One region of the Clostridium intestinale genome, then DNA from elsewhere that is predicted to be linked to it. Evidence: predicted binding sites of a transcription regulator. Region 1 holds the regulator's gene; the other holds the start of a gene.

What was found. Region 1 encodes Rex, which represses fermentation and respiration genes when NADH is low (regulators of the CRP and FNR family bind a similar motif). Its sites were predicted from a motif close to ATTGTTAANNNNTTAACAAT; they were not measured.
Region 2: P8F83_RS14310 (acetyl-CoA C-acetyltransferase) is a predicted target of Rex. The motif match lies at 3,678-3,697, and genes of this name have one in related genera.

What each region holds. Positions count from the first base shown of each region.
Region 1 covers NZ_CP121166.1:2,944,669-2,954,126, forward strand. Annotated here, with positions in the region: gene P8F83_RS15145 (acyclic terpene utilization AtuA family protein) at 1-130, opposite strand, end outside; gene P8F83_RS15150 (sigma-54 interaction domain-containing protein) at 391-1,734, opposite strand; gene P8F83_RS15155 (3-hydroxybutyryl-CoA dehydrogenase) at 1,866-2,714, opposite strand; gene P8F83_RS15160 (electron transfer flavoprotein subunit alpha/FixB family protein) at 2,803-3,813, opposite strand; gene P8F83_RS15165 (electron transfer flavoprotein subunit beta/FixA family protein) at 3,832-4,611, opposite strand; gene P8F83_RS15170 (acyl-CoA dehydrogenase) at 4,631-5,770, opposite strand; gene P8F83_RS15175 (short-chain-enoyl-CoA hydratase) at 5,799-6,581, opposite strand; gene P8F83_RS15180 (redox-sensing transcriptional repressor Rex) at 6,945-7,577, opposite strand; gene P8F83_RS15185 (ferritin) at 7,927-8,439, shown strand; gene P8F83_RS15190 (ABC transporter ATP-binding protein) at 8,885-9,458, opposite strand, start outside.
Region 2 covers NZ_CP121166.1:2,790,541-2,799,998, reverse strand. Annotated here, with positions in the region: gene P8F83_RS14340 (L-threonylcarbamoyladenylate synthase) at 1-12, shown strand, start outside; gene P8F83_RS14335 (low molecular weight protein arginine phosphatase) at 24-482, shown strand; gene rpiB (ribose 5-phosphate isomerase B) at 543-992, shown strand; gene upp (uracil phosphoribosyltransferase) at 1,011-1,640, shown strand; gene P8F83_RS14320 (dCMP deaminase family protein) at 1,742-2,233, shown strand; gene wecB (non-hydrolyzing UDP-N-acetylglucosamine 2-epimerase) at 2,250-3,404, shown strand; gene P8F83_RS14310 (acetyl-CoA C-acetyltransferase) at 3,791-4,972, shown strand; gene P8F83_RS14305 (ATP synthase subunit I) at 5,198-5,593, shown strand; gene atpB (F0F1 ATP synthase subunit A) at 5,626-6,315, shown strand; gene atpE (ATP synthase F0 subunit C) at 6,340-6,606, shown strand; gene atpF (F0F1 ATP synthase subunit B) at 6,635-7,147, shown strand; gene atpH (ATP synthase F1 subunit delta) at 7,135-7,683, shown strand; gene atpA (F0F1 ATP synthase subunit alpha) at 7,701-9,293, shown strand; gene atpG (ATP synthase F1 subunit gamma) at 9,323-9,458, shown strand, end outside.

The DNA of each region.
Region 1 (9,458 bases):
AAGATATAGTTCTTTCAGCTAAGCATTCAAAAATTATATAGTCTAGATTTCCATAAGTCATAATATCTACAGCTGGCTCTATTCTATCTCCACCATATCCTGCTCCAGATCCTACTCTAACTTTTTTCAAAACTAACCCTCCTTTACTGCAATCACATATATCTATATAAGCAAGTATTATGCCAAAGTTTTTAACTGCTAAACTGCACTGTTTCTCTGATTTTTATTTCTATATTGTTTATGAATTTCTAAAATTTTAGAAACTTATTATCATAACTTTGTGAAATCCTTTTACAAGCTCTGTAAATATATACAATAAACCTCTTTCTAAAATATTAGAAATCATTCCTTAAAGTTTCTAATATTCTAGAAAGAGGTTATACTCTCTCGTTATTTAATTTTATTGTATAAAGATGCTAAAGAAATTCCTAAAGCCTTTGCGGCTAATTTTTTCCCTTCAACAGTATCTCCATATAGTTTTATTGCTTTTTCAATTTCATTTTTTTCAGTTTCTTTTATTATATCCTCTAAAGTTTTAATAGGAATTAGATTATGTATAAACCCTTCCTCCTGAATCTTTTTGGGAAGATCACTGATTTTTATTTCATTATCCTCAGTCATCATTGCCGCAAATTCTATTGCATTTTTTAACTCTCTCACATTACCTGACCACTTAAAACTTTCTAGTAACTTCAACACTTCTTCATTTAGAGATAAATCTTTTCTGAATTTCTTTTCAATTCTTTTTAAAAAATTCTTTGATAGAGGTATTATATCTTTTCTTCTTTCTCTTAAAGGAAGCAAGTTTACTGTAAATATAGCTATTCTATAGTATAAATCTCTTCTAAATGCATTGTTTTCTATCATTGTTTCTAAGTTTCTGTTGGTTGCTGCTATTATTCTGACATCAATAGGAATTTCCGATACTCCTCCTATAGGTCTAATAATATTTTCTTGAAGAGTTCTTAATAGTTTTGCTTGAAGTTTATAATCCATCTCTGATAACTCATCTAAAAATAGAGTTCCACCACTGGCTTCTAAAAACAGTCCTCTTTTACCACCCTTTTTTGCTCCAGTGAATGCACCTTCAGAATATCCAAATAACTCACTCTCTAAAAAGTTACTTTCTAAAGTTGCACAGTTTATAGCTACAAAGGGCTTATTCCTTCTTTCACTTTCATTATGTATTGCCTGCGCAATAAGCTCTTTTCCAGTTCCGCTTTCTCCAGTTATTAAAACATTTAAATCTTTTTTTGCTATCTTAATCGCAAGTGCTTTTGTTTCAATTGTCTTAAGATCTTCTCCAACTATATCGTCAAAAACATATCTAGCTTGATTTCCTATATTTTTAACTTTATCTTTTAAATCCTTTATTATATCATTTGACTTTCTTAATTCCTCAACTAATTTATATATATCGTTAATTTCATTCAATATAGAAATGCCGCCGACTATATCATTATTCTCTATTATAGGAACTATATTAACTATATACTCTATACCTGAAACCTTTCTTTTAATCCCTATTAGTTTCTTTCCACTTGAAATTACCTCTGGTAGTTTACTTCCTAATCTAACTTCACTTATTTCTTTTCCTATTATATCCTCATAATTTACATTTGTAATTCTAGTATATGCTGGATTTATATATACAACCTTGAACTCTCTATCTGCTATAAGTACTCCATCATACAAAGAGTCAAATATATTCATTTGCCATTCATTAATTTTCATAGTTTTCTCCTGTTTTTATATTCTTAATATAAATTATACCCTAAAATTTATTTAGCTGTAATAAAAAATCCCCCTGCAATAAATTGCAAGGGGATTCTTTGGATTTATATAGTGGTAAAATGTAAGCTAAATTAAGCGTTGTAGTTGTGGAATCCTCTTCCACTCTTTCTTCCTAACCATCCAGCTCTAACATACTTTCTTAGAAGTGAGTGAGCTCTGTACTTAGTGTCACCTGTTTCAGTGTAAAGTACATCCATGATAGCTAGACAAACATCTAGACCTATAAGGTCTCCTAATGCTAAAGGTCCCATTGGGTGATTAGCACCAAGTTTCATAGCTGTATCTATGTCTTCTGCAGAAGCAATATCTTCTGCAAGTATTCCTACTGCTTCATTAATCATAGGGATAAGGATTCTGTTTACAACAAATCCTGGAGCTTCTGCTACTTCTACTGGTTCTTTACCAATAGCTACAGAAACTTCTTTAACTGCTTCAAAAGTTTCATTTGAAGTAGCCATTCCTCTGATTACTTCAACCAATTTCATTATAGGTGCTGGGTTGAAGAAATGCATTCCTATAACTTTATCTGGTCTTTTTGTAGCTGCTGCTACTTCTGTTATTGAAAGAGATGAAGTATTTGAAGCTAAAATAGTTTCTGGCTTACAAATCTCATCTAATTGAGCGAATATTTCTCTTTTAATCTTCATGTTTTCTACTGCTGCTTCAACAACTAAATCACAATCAGCTGCTAAATTTAAATCAGTAGTTCCTGAAATTCTTGAAAGGATTGCATCCTTATCTTCTTCAGTTATTTTTCCTTTTGCTGCTAACTTTTCAACATTCTTTTGAATTCCAGCAAGTCCTCTATCTACAAATTCATCTTTAATATCTCTTACTATTACTTCAAAACCTTTTTGTGCAAACGCTTGAACAATACCTGCTCCCATAGTACCTGCACCAAGAACAAAAATCTTTTCCATATTACTAACCTCCATTATTTTAAGGTATTTTCTAAGGGGGGGATTTCTCCCCCTATATTATTGTAACCTAAATTTAGGTAATTAACAATTATGCATTTTCTTTTAATGCTTTTACTTGAGCTGTTAATTCTGGAAGAACTTTTGTTAAATCTCCAACTATAGCATAGTCAGCTAACTTCATTATAGGTGCATTAGCATCTTTGTTTACTGCTATTATTAAATCGGAATCTTGCATACCAGCAACGTGTTGTATAGCTCCTGATATACCACATGCTATATATATAGTTGGTCTAACTGTTTTTCCTGTTTGACCTACTTGTAAATTTTTATCTAACCATTCTTTTTCTATAGCTGCTCTTGAACCACCAACAGTTCCACCTAAAGCTTCTGCTAATTCTTCTAATAGTTTGAAGTTTTCTTTAGATCCAACTCCTCTACCACCAGAAACTATGAAATTAGCTTCACTTATATCAACTATATCTTTTTTCTCTTTAACTATTTCTATAACTTTTGTTCTTACATCTTCTTGTGTAAGTTTAACGTCAACTTTTATTATTTCAGCATTGTTTCCAGCTTTTTCTGATTTTGAGAAAACACCAGGTCTTACTGTAGCCATTTGTGGTCTATGATCTTGACAAGCTATAGTAGCCATTAAGTTACCACCAAAAGCTGGTCTTGTAGCTAATAAGAACTTTCCATTTTCATCTATATCTAATGAAGTACAGTCTGCTGTTAATCCAGTTGTTAATCTAGCTGCTACTCTAGGACCTAAATCTCTTCCTACAAATGTAGCTCCTATAAATAATATTTCTGGTTTTCTATCATTTGCAAGGTCACAAATAACCTTTGTATATCCGTCAGTTGTATAATGAGTTAGTAATTCATGTTCAGCTACTAAAACTTCGTCTGCTCCATGAGTAGCTAATTCTTCTACTAAATTTGATACATTATTTCCAAGAAGTAAAGCCGTAAGTTTTACTCCTAATTTATCTGCAATTTTTCTACCTTCGCCTAATAATTCAAGAGAAACCTTTTGAAGTTCTCCTTCTCTTTGCTCAGCGAAAACCCAAACTCCTTTGTAATCTGCTATATTACTCATTACTCTTACCTCCTAATATTAGATGTAGTGTTTTTCTTTTAATTTTTCTAAAACGTAACTAGCTGCTTCTTTTGCTGGTTTTTCAACTAATTCTCCAGCTCCCTTAGTTTCCTTAGTCATAGATTTCTTAACCTTAGTTGGAGAACCTGGCAATCCAAGCTCAGCTTTATCTACATCAATATCATTCACTGACCAAACTTTTATTTCAGCATCTTTAGTATCAAATATACTTGCGATGTTCATATATCTTGGTTTATTTAATTCTTTTATTGCTGTTAATAATACTGGTGTTTTTACTTCAACTAATTCATATCCATCTTCTAATGCTCTGTTTATAGTTAATAAATCACCATTTACTTTTACTTCTTGAACGTAAGTTACTTGTGGAATATTTAAATGTTCAGCTATTTCTGGTCCAACTTGTGCAGTATCTCCATCAATCGCTTGTCTTCCAGCAAATATTATATCGTATTCTAATTTCTTTAAAACTCCTGCTAATGCTTTTGAAGTTGCAAGCGTATCTGATCCTGCAAATGCTCTATCAGTTATTAATATAGCTTCATCTGCTCCCATAGATAATGCTTCTCTTAAAGCATCCTTTGCTTGTGGAGGTCCCATACTTACTATTGTAACTGTTGCTCCGTAAGTTTCTTTAAGAACTAATGCTTCTTCTAATGCGTGTTTATCTTCTGGATTTATAATTGATGGAACTCCATCTCTTATAAGTGTTCCTGTTTTTGGATCTATTCTTACAGCTGTTGTATCTGGAACTTGCTTTAAACAAACTACTATTTTCATATTATTAAGCCTCCCTTAATTACTTTATAACATTTGCAGCGATAACCATTCTTTGAACTTCTGAAGTTCCTTCATAGATTTCAGTTATCTTAGCATCTCTCATTAATCTTTCTACTGGATATTCTTTAGTATATCCGTATCCACCAAATATTTGAACTGCTTTAGTTGTTACTTCCATAGCTACTTCTGACGCAAATAATTTTGCTCTTGCAGCATCTAATGAATATGGAATCCCTTGATCTTTAAGCCATGCAGCTTTATAAACAAGTTGTCTTGCAGCTTCTACTTTAACATCCATATCAGCTATCATCCATTGTAATCCTTGGAATGCTGAAAGTGGTCTACCAAATTGTTTTCTTTCTTGCATGTAAGCAATTGCTTCTTCTAAAGCTCCTGCAGCAAGTCCTAATGCTTGAGCAGCTATACCAATTCTTCCTCCATCAAGAGTTTTCATTGCTATACCAAAGCCTTTTCCTTCAGCTCCTAATAAGTTTTCTTTTGGAACTATACAGTTTTCCATGATAAGTTCTGTAGTTGAAGATGCTCTTATACCCATCTTGTTTTCTAATTTACCTATTGAGAATCCTGGGAAGCTTTTTTCTACTATGAAAGCAGATATTCCTTTTGTTCCTTTGCTTCTATCTGTCATAGCAAATATTATGAAAGTTTCTGCAACTCCACCATTTGTTATGAATATTTTTGATCCGTTTAATATATAATTATCTCCATCTAAAACAGCAGTAGTTTGTTGTCCTGATGCATCTGTACCAGCACCTGGTTCAGTTAATCCGAAAGCACCAAGTTTTTCACCTTTAGCTAATGCTGGAAGATATTTTTCTTTTTGTGCTGCATTACCAAATGCGTCAACTACACATGCACATAATGAAGTATGAGCTGAAACTATAACTCCGTGAGTTCCACATACCTTTGATAATTCTTCTACTGTCATTATATATGATAAGGTGTCTCCACCAGCTCCACCATATTCTTTTTTAAATGGAATACCTAACATTCCAAGTTTAGCCATCTTTTTAGTGTTTTCCATTGGAAACTCTTCTGTTTCATCAATTTCACCTGCTATAGGCTTTACTTCATTTAATGCAAATTCTCTAACCATTTGTCTTACTAATTGTTGTTCTTTTGTCAATGCGAAATTCATATTTTTACCTCCTTAATTCGTACCTTAATTATTTGTTTTGGAAGCTTTTAGCTCTTCTTTCGATAAAAGCATTCATTCCTTCTTTTTGATCTTCTGTTGAGAAACATTTTCCGAAATCTTGTGCTTCTATTGCTATTGCTTCATCTATATTAACTTGCATTCCTCTGTTTATTGCATCTTTGCATAGCTTAACTGCTATAGGTGCATTTTCTGCTATTTTATTAGCCATAGCAAAAGCTTCTTCCATAAGATTTTCTAGAGGAACAACTTTATTAACTAATCCAATTCTTAATGCTTCGTCAGCTTTAATAATGTCACATGTATAAATTAATTCTTTAGCTTTTCCTAATCCAACTAATCTTGGTAATCTTTGAGTTCCACCAAAACCTGGAGTTATTCCTAGACCAACTTCTGGTTGTGCGAATTTTGCTTTTTCAGATGCTATTCTTATATCACATGACATAGCAAGTTCACAACCTCCACCTAGAGCAAAACCTGATATAGCAGCTATTACTGGCTTGTCTAAATTCTCTAATCTTCTAAAAACTTTATTGCCTAAAACACCGAATTCTTCACCTTGTGCTTCGTTTAAATCTTTCATTTCTGAAATATCTGCGCCTGCAACAAATGACTTTTCACCAGCACCTGTTAAAATAACTACATAGCAGTCTTTATCATTTTCTAATTCGTTAATAACTACGTCTAAATCCTTTAATGTTTCTGAGTTTAAAGCATTTAAAGCCTTTGGTCTATTGATAGTCACTACCGCAACTCTTTCTTTCTTTTCAAGAGTAACATTTTTTAATTCCATGGTGGTAATCCTCCTTAAAATGTAAAGCTAAATTTTTAGTAGGTTTCATTATACAATTTCAGACAAATTATTGGTTTTTTGTTAAATTATATAACCGTTTTATTAACTCTTTGTTAATATTATAACAATTAATTTCAAAAAAAATGACCAACTCTTTGACTTCAATATGATTATAATATGTATAAAAGTTATTTGCAAGGCTTTTATGGCATTTTTCTCTATTAAATAAATTAATATCAAAGCTGTTTTATCTCTTACCAGGATAAAATTGTATTTAATATAAAATTCATCCTATCCATATTGATAATACTGTGTCAAATAAATTCACAGTTTTTTTAATAAAAAAAAGAGAGGTTTCCCTCTCTATTGATCTTTTTCATTCAATAAATATATTAATGTAAGCACACTTTCACTTAAGTGAACATTTTCTATTGTTATATCCTCTGGGGCATCTAAATCAATAGGAGCAAAATTCCATATACCTTTAACTCCTCCTTGAACTAATTTATCACATACCTTTTGAGCATTATTTTTAGGTACGCATATTACCCCTATATCAACTATATTATTTTTCAAATATTCAGGTACTCTATCTATGTCTTGTATCTCTATGTCTCTTATTTTTATTCCTACAAGTTTAGGATTTGCGTCAAAAATACCAATTATATTAAACCCAAATCTATCAAATCTATAGTTAGCAATTGCCTGACCTATATTACCAGCACCTATTATTATTGTATTATAATCTTTATTTAATCCTAAGATAGAACTGATTTGAGCATGAAGTTCTCTAACATTGTATCCGTAACCTTGCTGTCCAAAGTCTCCAAAACAATTCAAATCTTGACGTATTTGTGATGCTGTAAAACCTATCTTTTCACTTAATTCTTTTGAGCTTATTCTATCCACGTCATTTCTTAGAAGCTCTCCTAAGTATCTATGGTATTTAGGCAATCTTTTTATAACTGCCATTGATATATTTTTTTTCTTTTCCATATTCGCACCTCTTTCAATATTTCTCTATACACCAAATGTCAAATTCTAAATTGTGAAATTATTATATATTTTTACTCATATTTATATTCTTAAATAGAATTATCAGTATATTTATCATAAATACCCTATATTAATTCTTAACTATACTATTTTATCACAAATACTGCATATTATCTAGTATTGTAAATGTTTAATATAATTATTACTATACTAATTATTATATATCAATATCCATTTAATAACAAAACTTTTGTTTTAAACTTATAGTAATACTACTTTTCTCATAATTATTGAATAATAATTCTTCAAATAGTATAATTTAACTAAAGAATATTTTGGAGGTGTTTTAATGTTAAGTGATAAATTACAAGCCGCTTTAAATGAACAAGTAAACTATGAACTTTATTCTTCTTATAGCTATTTAGCTATGTCTGCTTATTGTGAAACTTTAGATTTACCTGGTTTCGCTAATTTTTTCAGAGTTCAGGCCCAAGAAGAACTTTCTCATGCTATGAAGTTCTATGATTACATATTTCAAAAAAATGGAGAAGTTAAACTTAAAACTATTGAACAACCACTTTTAGGTTTTGATAGTGTAATCCATGCTTTTGAAACTGCCTATGAACACGAACAAGGTGTTACAAAAAGAATTTACAATCTAACAGATTTAGCTACAGAAGAAAAAGAACATGCAACTATAAGTTTATTAAAATGGTTTATAGATGAACAAGTTGAAGAGGAAGATACTTTTAACAAGCTTATAAAGAAGTTAAAAAGATCAATAGAAAATCCTGCTGCACTTTATATGCTGGATGATGAGCTTGCTCAAAGAGTATACACTCCCCCAACTACTACTGTATAAAATCTAATTATTATATTAAAAAATGAGACTTATATATAGCTCAACCCTTGCTATATATAAGTCTCACAATTTTAATTAAGATTCAAACCTAATTGTTGATAATCTAAAACAGGAAATTCCTGTAGCTACTCCCTTATGCCTGAAAGTATTCTCAACCAAATAGATTATATTTAAAATATCATAGTTTGTCAATATAAATCGAATTATGACTTTTAATATTTATCAGCTCTTCTTAAACCCATAATAGTAAAAATAATTCCTAACATTATAATTATAATGCTCATATTAAATAACATAAAAACACCTCTATATTTAATTCATCTAAAGTATATTACTTACACTTATTTTCTTCAATAACTATATATTTAACTATTAAACTTTAAATCTTACTATAACTAGCTATTAAATCAAATATCTTCGTTTTTCTCAATATAGCAGTATTTTTCTATCTTTCTGAAAGACTATATAAAGAAGCATATATCCCATCATTTTTTATTAACTCTTTATGAGTTCCTTTTTCAGCTATTCCCTCTGGTGTTAATACAACAATCTCGTCTGCATTCTTTATCGTTGATAGTCTGTGAGCTACTATTAATGTTGTTCTACCTATTGTTAGTTCTTCTAATGATTTTTGTATTATCATCTCAGTTGTGTTATCAAGTGCAGATGTAGCTTCATCTAAAATAAGTATCTTAGGGTTCTTTAAAAACACTCTAGCTATTGATAATCTTTGTTTTTGTCCACCTGAGAGCTTTAATCCTTTTTCTCCAATATAAGTATTATATCCATCAGGTAAATTTATAATAAACTCATGTATATTAGCTCTTCTAGCAGCCTCAACTACTTCTTCTTCTGAAGCTTCTGGATTTCCATAAAGAATATTTTCTAATATAGTTCCAGTAAATAAGAATACATCTTGCTGAACTATTCCTATATTTTTTCTTAAAGATTCTCTATTAACAGCAGTTATATCTACTCCATCAATCTTTATTATACCTCCATCAAGTTCATAGAACCTA
Region 2 (9,458 bases), 150 kb from region 1:
TTAGAAGTTTAATGGAGGTTTTGATGAAAAAGATTCTTTTTGTTTGTACAGGAAACACTTGCAGAAGTCCTATAGCTGAAGCTATATTTAATAATTTGAATAAAAGTAAAGATATAATAGCTCATTCTGCTGGAATTAGCGTATTTCCTGGTAGTAAAACATCTAATAACTCTAAGGAACTTATTTTTTCAAATTTAGGAGTTGATTTCTCAAATAGAAAAGCAGTGCAGTTAACTAATATAGAATTAGATGATGCCCATATAATTCTAACTATGACTTCATCAATGAAAAGAGCATTAATAGATGCTCTAACTTATGGTTCTCAAAAAGTTTATACACTTTGTGAGTATGTAGGTGAAAATGGGGATGTAATAGACCCATATGGTGGAGACTTAGCTATTTATGAGAAGACATATTCTCAATTAGAAAAGTTAATAAATAAATTATTGCTAAAAATTAAAGAGGAAGAAGGTATTCTTTAGATACTTTTTCTTCTTTTTTTTGGATAGATTACCACAAATTTAATATGGAGGTGTATAACGATGAAGATAGCAATTGGCTGTGATCATGGTGGATACAATTTAAAAGGTGAAATAATCAATTATTTAGAAAGTAAATCAATTGAATATAAGGATTATGGAACCTTTACTAAGGAATCTTGCGACTATCCAGATTATGCTTTAAATGTAGCAGAAGCTGTAGTAAGCAAGGAATACGATTTTGGAATTTTAATATGTGGAACTGGTATAGGAATCAGTATAGCTGCAAATAAAGTTCCAGGAGTAAGGGCTGCATTATGTAGTGACACTTTTAGTGCACATGCAACAAGAGAACATAATAATGCTAATATTTTAGCATTAGGAGAAAGAGTTGTTGGTCCAGGACTTGCAATAGATATAGTTGATACCTTCTTAAATTCTGAATTTCAAGGAGATAGACATCAAAATAGAATAGACAAAATAACTAAAATAGAAGAAAAATATTATAGATAATATTAGGAGGATTTTTAAATGAGCAAATTAACACAATTAAACCACCCATTAATATTCCACAAGATGGCGCTTATAAGAGATAAAAATACAGGGGCTAAAGACTTTAGAGAGCTTGTAGAAGAAGTTTCAATGTTAATGGCTTATGAAGTTACTAGAGATCTTCAAACAGAATATGTTGAAATAGAAACACCTATATGTAAAACTAAACACAGAGTTTTATCAGGAAAGAAATTGGCAATAGTTCCTATATTAAGAGCAGGTCTTGGTATGGTTGATGGTATGCTGAAATTAATACCAGCTGCAAAAGTTGGACACATTGGATTATATAGAGATGAAGAAACTCTTAAACCAGTAGAATACTTCTGCAAATTGCCACAAGATATAGCTGAAAGAGATATAATGGTAGTAGATCCTATGCTTGCAACTGGTGGATCAGCAGCAGATGCTTTAACATTACTTAAAGAAAAAGGAGCTAAAAACCTTAGACTTGTATGTTTAATATCAGCTCCAGAAGGAATCAAATATGTACAAGAAACACATCCAGATGTAGATATATATGTTGGGGCAATAGATGAAAAATTAAACGAACATGGCTACATAGTTCCAGGTCTAGGTGATGCTGGAGACAGATTATTTGGCACAAAGTAAAAAAATAGATTTAAGTAAATGAGGTTGGTTAATCCAACCTTTATTTACATTAAGGCAGATTTATTTTATAATTATATCAAAATATTCTTTGAGGTGGGATAATGGAGCGGAGAGATAAATACAATTATTATCTGGATATAGCAGAAACCGTTTTAGAAAGAGGAACGTGTTTAAGAAGAAACTATGGATCTATAATTGTAAAAAATGATGAGATTATATCTACGGGTTATACTGGAGCACCTAGAGGAAGAAAGAATTGTCTTGACATAGGAACATGTGTTAGAGAAAAACTAAATGTTCCAAGAGGAACTCATTACGAGCTCTGTAGAAGTGTACATAGTGAAGCAAATGCTATAATAAGTGCAGCTAGAAGAGATATGATAGGTGCAACTTTATATTTAGTAGGAAAAGACTCAAAAACAAAAGAATATGTAAAAGATGCCAATTCTTGTTCCATGTGCAAAAGATTAATAATTAATTCTGGAATTGAAAAGATAATAATAAGAAACTCTAAAGATGAATTTAAAATATTCTATGTAGATGAGTGGATAGAAAATGATGAGTCGTTAAATTATGAGGTTAAAGGATATTAATCCTAATGGAGGAAACATGAAAAAGATAAAAATATTTACTATATTTGGTACAAGACCAGAAGCAATAAAAATGGCACCATTAGTAAAAGAATTAGAAAAAAGAGAAGGCATAATTTCAAAGGTATGTGTAACAGCACAACATAGAGAAATGCTAGACCAAGTTTTAAATTATTTTGATATTAAGACAGATTATGACTTAAACATAATGAAGAGTAAGCAAACTCTAACAGGAATAACCACCAAAGTGTTAGAAGGTTTAGAAGAAGTTTTTGAAGAAGAGAAGCCCGATATGATATTAGTTCATGGTGATACTACTACAACATTTGGTGGAGCACTTGCAGCTTTTTATAAACAGATAAAGGTTGGGCATGTAGAAGCTGGACTAAGAACCTTTGATAAATATTTTCCTTTTCCAGAAGAGATGAATAGAAAGCTTACAGGAGCTTTAGCAGATATACACTTTGCTCCAACGGTAGGATCTAAAAACAATCTTTTAAGAGAAGGTGTAAAAGAAGAAGATATATATGTTACAGGAAACACTGTTATAGATGCTATGGAGCATACAGTAAAAGAAGAATATGTATTTGAAACAGAAGAGCTTAATCACATAGACTTTAACAAAAAGAAAGTAATAATGATAACAGCTCATAGAAGAGAAAATTGGGGAGAGGGAATAGAAAATATATGCACTGCTTTAAAAACTATAGTAGAAGAAAATAAAGATGTAGAATTAGTTTACTTAGTGCATTTAAACCCAGTTGTAAAAGATGTGGTATATAAACATCTAAATGACAAAGAAAGAGTTCATCTACTTACTCCTCAGGATACAAAAGAAACTCATAATCTTATGAATAAGTGTTTTATGGTAATGACTGATTCAGGAGGCTTACAAGAAGAAGCTCCTCACTTAGGAAAACCTGTATTAGTTTTAAGAGATGTAACAGAAAGACCTGAGGCTGTAGAAGCAGGAACTGTAAAGCTTGTTGGAACAGATGTAGAAACTATAATTAAAGAAGCTAACGATTTAATAAGAAATAAAGAAGCTTACGAAAAAATGAGCAAATCTGTTAATCCATATGGAGATGGTAAAGCATCTGAAAGAATAGTGGATGCTATAGAAAAATATTTTGGATTAAGCGATAAAGAAATAGAGGAATTTAAAAATAATTAAAGTAAAAACTCAGCTATAAGTCTGAGTTTTTTATTTTAATCAAGAGAATTAGTTGGATTTTTACATTATGTTTAATAACCATATAACCATATAACCAGAAATCCAGAAATCCAGAAATCCAGATAACCAGATTTCTGGCTAAAATATTGATATAAAATTATCTAAGTAAGAATGATATAATGGTAGTAAATATTTAAAATAATATAAATAAGGAAATTAATATATACAAAATTGTGTATATAGAAATAAATAATAAGCTTATAGAGATAAAAGTTTGTTATTTTTTTATCAAAAATCTTGATTAAAGATAAAATAGAAGTTATAATAAAAGAGAAGTTATAAATGAAAATAAAATCTTTAAATATATCCGTGGGAGGGTTATCAAAATGAGAGAAGTTGTTATTGTAAGTGCAGTTAGAACTGCATTAGGAACCTTTGGAGGAAGCTTAAAGGATGTATCAGCAGCAGATTTAGGTGCAATTGTAGTAAAAGAAGCAGTTAAAAGAGCTGGAATAAACCCTGAAAATGTTGATGAAGTTGTATTAGGAAATGTTATTCAAGCTGGATTAGGTCAAAATGTTGCAAGACAATCAGCTGTAAAGGCAGGATTGCCATTAGAAGTACCAGCTATGACAATAAATAAAGTATGTGGATCAGGATTAAGAGCAGTTGCTCTAGCGGCTCAAATGATTAAAGCTGGAGATGCAGATGTAGTAGTTGCTGGTGGTATGGAAAACATGTCACAAGCTCCATATTTATTAAAATCATCAAGATGGGGCCAAAGAATGGGCGATGGAAAAATGGTTGACTCTATGATAAATGATGCTCTATGGGATGCATTCAATGACTATCACATGGGAGTTACAGCTGAAAATATAGGAGAACAATGGGGACTTACTAGAGACGAATTAGATGCTTTCTCAGCAGCTTCTCAACAAAAAGCAGAAGAAGCTATAAAATCAGGAAGATTTAAAGATGAAATAGTTCCAGTTGTTATTCCACAAAGAAAAGGAGAACCAAAAGTATTTGATACTGATGAGTTCCCAAGATTCGGAACAACTAAAGAATCATTAGGAAAACTTAGACCTGCATTTAAGAAAGATGGAATAGTAACAGCTGGTAATGCATCAGGAATTAATGATGGAGCAGCAGCAATAATTGTTATGAGTGCAGATAAAGCTAAGGAATTAGGAATAAAACCATTAGCAAAAATTCTTTCTTATGGTTCAAAAGGATTAGATCCTTCAATAATGGGATATGGACCATTCCATGCTACTAAAAAAGCATTAGAAGGAACAGGATTAACAGTTAGTGATTTAGATTTAATAGAATCAAATGAAGCTTTTGCAGCTCAAAGTTTAGCAGTTGCTAAAGATTTAGAATTTGATATGAGTAAAGTTAATGTTAATGGAGGAGCTATAGCATTGGGTCATCCAGTTGGAGCTTCAGGAGCAAGAATATTAGTTACATTACTTCATGAAATGGAAAAAAGAGACGCTAAAAAAGGTCTAGCTACTTTATGCATAGGTGGTGGACTTGGAACAGCTTTAATAGTTGAAAGAGAATAATTAATTATATAAAATACCTATCAAACAATGATTTTAGTCGTTGGTTGGTAGGTATTTTTTTTGTTTAGATAATGATGTATTAGTTATTACAAAATTATCAATTGTACGTTAAAAAATGTTAAATAATCAATTATACTTTTATTTTTTTACTAATTGATGTATAATGTAAATAAAAAGTGAACTTAATTGAAAAAATGTGACTTATAAATTTTTAGGAGTGGTATATTGATAAATCTCAAAGAAGGAAATTATCAATTAAAGACAATGCTTGGGGCAATGGCAATAGCTAGTATACTGTCTGGAATAATGCTTATTACTATACCTAACCCAAAGTCTTATATATATGGACTTATGTTTACAACTACTATAACCATATTAAATTTTAGACTTATGAGTATGAATATTGAGAAAGCTATAGACATGCCAGGTAAAAATATTAATAAATACATATTAGTTAATTATACATTTAGATACATAATTTATGGAATTGCAGTTATTATATCCTTCTTAGCTGATTACATTAACATATACACAGCTTTATTTGGTCTATTTACTATAAAAATAGTTATAATATCAGATGCACTAATAGAGTGGATTTTAGATAGATTTAAAAATAAATAACAACAGCATATGAAGAACTAAGGAGGTGTAGAATGAAGGCAACTATTAAATTTACAATGTTTAACCATTCCATAAAGTTAAGTGGAGCAGCAATTAACTCTTGGTTGATAGTTATGGTTATATCCATATTTATTATCTTAGTTAGTAGAAAGATAAAGAAAGTGAAAGCTGGAGAAACTCCTGGTACTTTGGTTAGTATAATGGAGTTTTTTGTAGAGAAGGTTGAAGATTTAGTAAGAAATACAATGGGGGATAACGGAGTGCATTTTGCGCCCTATATAGCTACTTTACTTATATTTTTAGTATTTGCTAATTTATTGGGACTATTAGGATTAGAGACTCCTACATCAAACTATAGCGTGACTTTAGCCTTAGCTATGATTACTTTTGTGATGATACATTTCTCGGGAATAAGGTCAGCAGGAGTAAAGAAATACTTAAAGGGATTTGCAAAACCGACAGCCGTTATGTTGCCAATCAATTTAATATCAGAAATAGCAACGCCTATTTCTATGTCGTTTAGGCTTTTTGGAAACATGTTAAGTGGAACTGTAATAATTGCACTAATATTTAGTGTATTAAACAGTATATCTATAATTACAGTACCTATAATAGGGCCGTTTATTAATTTATATTTCGATGTTTTCGTAGGTCTAGTTCAGACGTTTATATTTTCCATGCTTACAATGGTATTTATAAGTAATAAGATGAACATAAATTAACTAAAATTTAAGGAGGAAATTGAAATGGATGGAATTTCAAGTGAAGCATTTGTATTAGGATGTTCAGCAATAGGAGCGGGGATAGCAGTATTAGCAGCTGCTGGACCAGGATTAGGACAAGGGTATGCAGCAGGTAAGGCAGCTGAAGCAGTTGCAAAACAACCAGAAGCTAAGTCAGATGTTATTCAAACAATGATATTAGGTCAAGCTGTAGCTGAGACAAGTGGTATATATGGATTAATAATAGCTATTCTACTTTTAATAGTTAGACCATTAATGCAAGCTCTATAATGACTTTTAATATAAGGGGGACTAACATATGAATTTTGAAATAAGTGTAATTCCTGAATGGTCCACTTTTATAGCTCAAATTTTATCAACTTTAGTACTATTTATTGTTGTAAAGTATTTTTTATTTAAACCAGTTACAGTAATGGTAAATGAGAGAAAAGAAAAAATACAGAATGATGTATTTGAAGCTAATAAGAGAATGCAAGATGTAGAGGAATTAAAGAGCCAATATACATTAAAGATAGAAAATGCAAAAGATGAAGCAAGACATATAGTTAATGTTGCAAAACATAGAGAAGATGAATTTAAAAAAGAGACATTAAAAGAAGTTAAAATCGAAGTGGAAGGTTTGTTCTTAAAGGCTAAAAATGATATACAAGTCCAAAAAGAGAAGGCTATGAATGCGGTGAAATATGAGGCTGTTGAAACAGCTGTAGTAATGGCATCTAAATTAGTTAATGAATCTTTAAACGAGGATACCCATAGAGAAGTTATAAAAAAGTTTATTGATGAAGTAGAGGGAATGGAATGGCAGAACTAACTGATAGAATGTATAAAGAAATCATGAGTAACTTGCTGTTTGAGGAAGAAAAACTTCAGAGGTTTAAAGAAGATATAAGACTTGTATTAGATATTTTATCGGAAGAGACGAAATTTAAAGCTATATTAGAGCATCCTAAATATTCTTATGAAGAGAAAAAGGAAATTATAGATTCAATTTTTAAAGGGAGAATTGAAGGGGAAGTATTAAGTTTAATTCATCAATTAATAAATAAATCTATAGAAAATCAGCTTATTAGAATATATGGTGATCTTAGTGAAAAGTTAAATAAAAAACTAGGAGTGATAAAAGCTCAGGCTTTTACCTCTGTTTATATGGATAAAGAGGAAATAGTAAGATTAGAAAATATCTTAGAGAAAAAGTTTAATAAAAAGGTTATAGTTCAAAATATTATAGATAAGTCTATAGTAGGAGGCGTAATACTAAGAGTTAATAATAAAATAATAGATGGTAGCATAAAGAAACAAATTAAGGATATTTATAATGAGTTAAAACATAATGTTGCAAATTTATGATAGGAGAGAACGACTATATGAGTTCAAGAAAAGATGAGATTAAGTCTATTATAAAGAATCATATTGAAAAGTATGAAAAAGAATTAGATAGTTTAGATATTGATTATAGCGTTAGTCCTAAGGATGTAAGTTCAATAATAAGAGAACAACTTAAGAGGTATGAAAGTAAGTTTAATATAGATGATATAGGCACTGTAATTCAAGTTGGAGATGGTATAGCGAGAATACATGGACTTGAAAGATGTATGTCTTCAGAACTTCTTGAATTTCCTAACGGAGTATATGGATTAGTTCTTAACTTAGAAGAGGATAGTATCGGATGTGTTTTGTTAGGAAAATATGATGATATTAAAGAAGGGGATATAGTAAAAAGAACTGGTAAAATAATTGAAGTTCCAGTAGGAGATGAACTTATAGGTAGAGTTATTAATCCCCTAGGAGAGCCTATTGATGGAAAAGGTGTTATAAATTCTAAAAAGTATAGAGCAATAGAGGCAGAGGCTTCTGGAGTTATAATGAGAGAAGGCGTAACAGTTCCACTTCAAACTGGTATAAAAGCTATAGATTCTATAATCCCTATAGGTAGAGGTCAAAGAGAACTTATAATAGGAGATAGACAAACAGGAAAAACAGCTATTGCTATAGATACTATAATAAATCAAAAAGGTAAAGACGTAATATGTATCTATGTAGCTATAGGACAAAAAAGGTCATCTGTTGCTCAAATTATTGATGTATTAGAGAAAAATGATGCTATGGAATATTCTATTGTAGTATCTTCAAGTGCAAGTGAGCTTGCTTCATTACAGTATATAGCTCCTTATTCTGGTGTAGCTATAGCAGAAGAGTTTATGTATTCTGGAAAAGATGTTTTGATAATATATGATGATTTATCAAAACATGCTGTAGCTTATAGAACTATGTCACTACTACTTAGGAGACCACCAGGACGTGAGGCATATCCAGGAGATGTGTTTTATCTACATGCAAGGCTTCTAGAGAGAGCTGCAAGATTACATAAAGATTATGGCGGTGGATCTATAACAGCGCTTCCTATAGTAGAAACTTTGGCAGGTGATATATCAGCTTATATACCAACTAATATAATTTCTATAACAGATGGGCAGATATTCTTGGAGCAGGAATTATTTTCATCAGGACAAAGGCCAGCTGTAAATTCAGGTTTTTCAGTATCTAGAGTTGGTGGAGCTGCGCAGACTAAGGCTATGAAAAAAGTATCAGCTGGATTAAAGTTAGAGTTAGCTCAATACAGGGAACTTTTAGCTTTTGCACAATTTGGTTCTGAACTTGATAAAGAAACTAGAAAAAGTTTAGAGTATGGAAAGAGAATAATGGAAATATTGAAACAAGAACAATATAATACAATGTCTGTAGAAGATCAAGTAATAATCCTTTATGTGGCTTCTAATAACTATTTAAGCGATATTAAAGTAGAAAAAATAAAGGAATTTGAAAAAATGTTTTTAGAATATATTGGTGAAAGTTATTCTGATATAAAGAGTGAAATACTTAAAACTGGTGACTTAAGTAAAGATACAGAAGAAAAACTTATTGAAGCTATAAACGAGTTTAAATCAAATTTTAAATAACTAAACCTAAAAAGAGATGAGGTGAAAATATGCCAGATAGTTTAAATGATATCAAATCAAAAATGAGAAGTGTAGAAAATACTAAACAAATAACTATGGCAATGGAACTAGTTTCATCTTCTAAATTGAAAAAATATAGAACAAAGTTTGAAGACAATAAAGTTT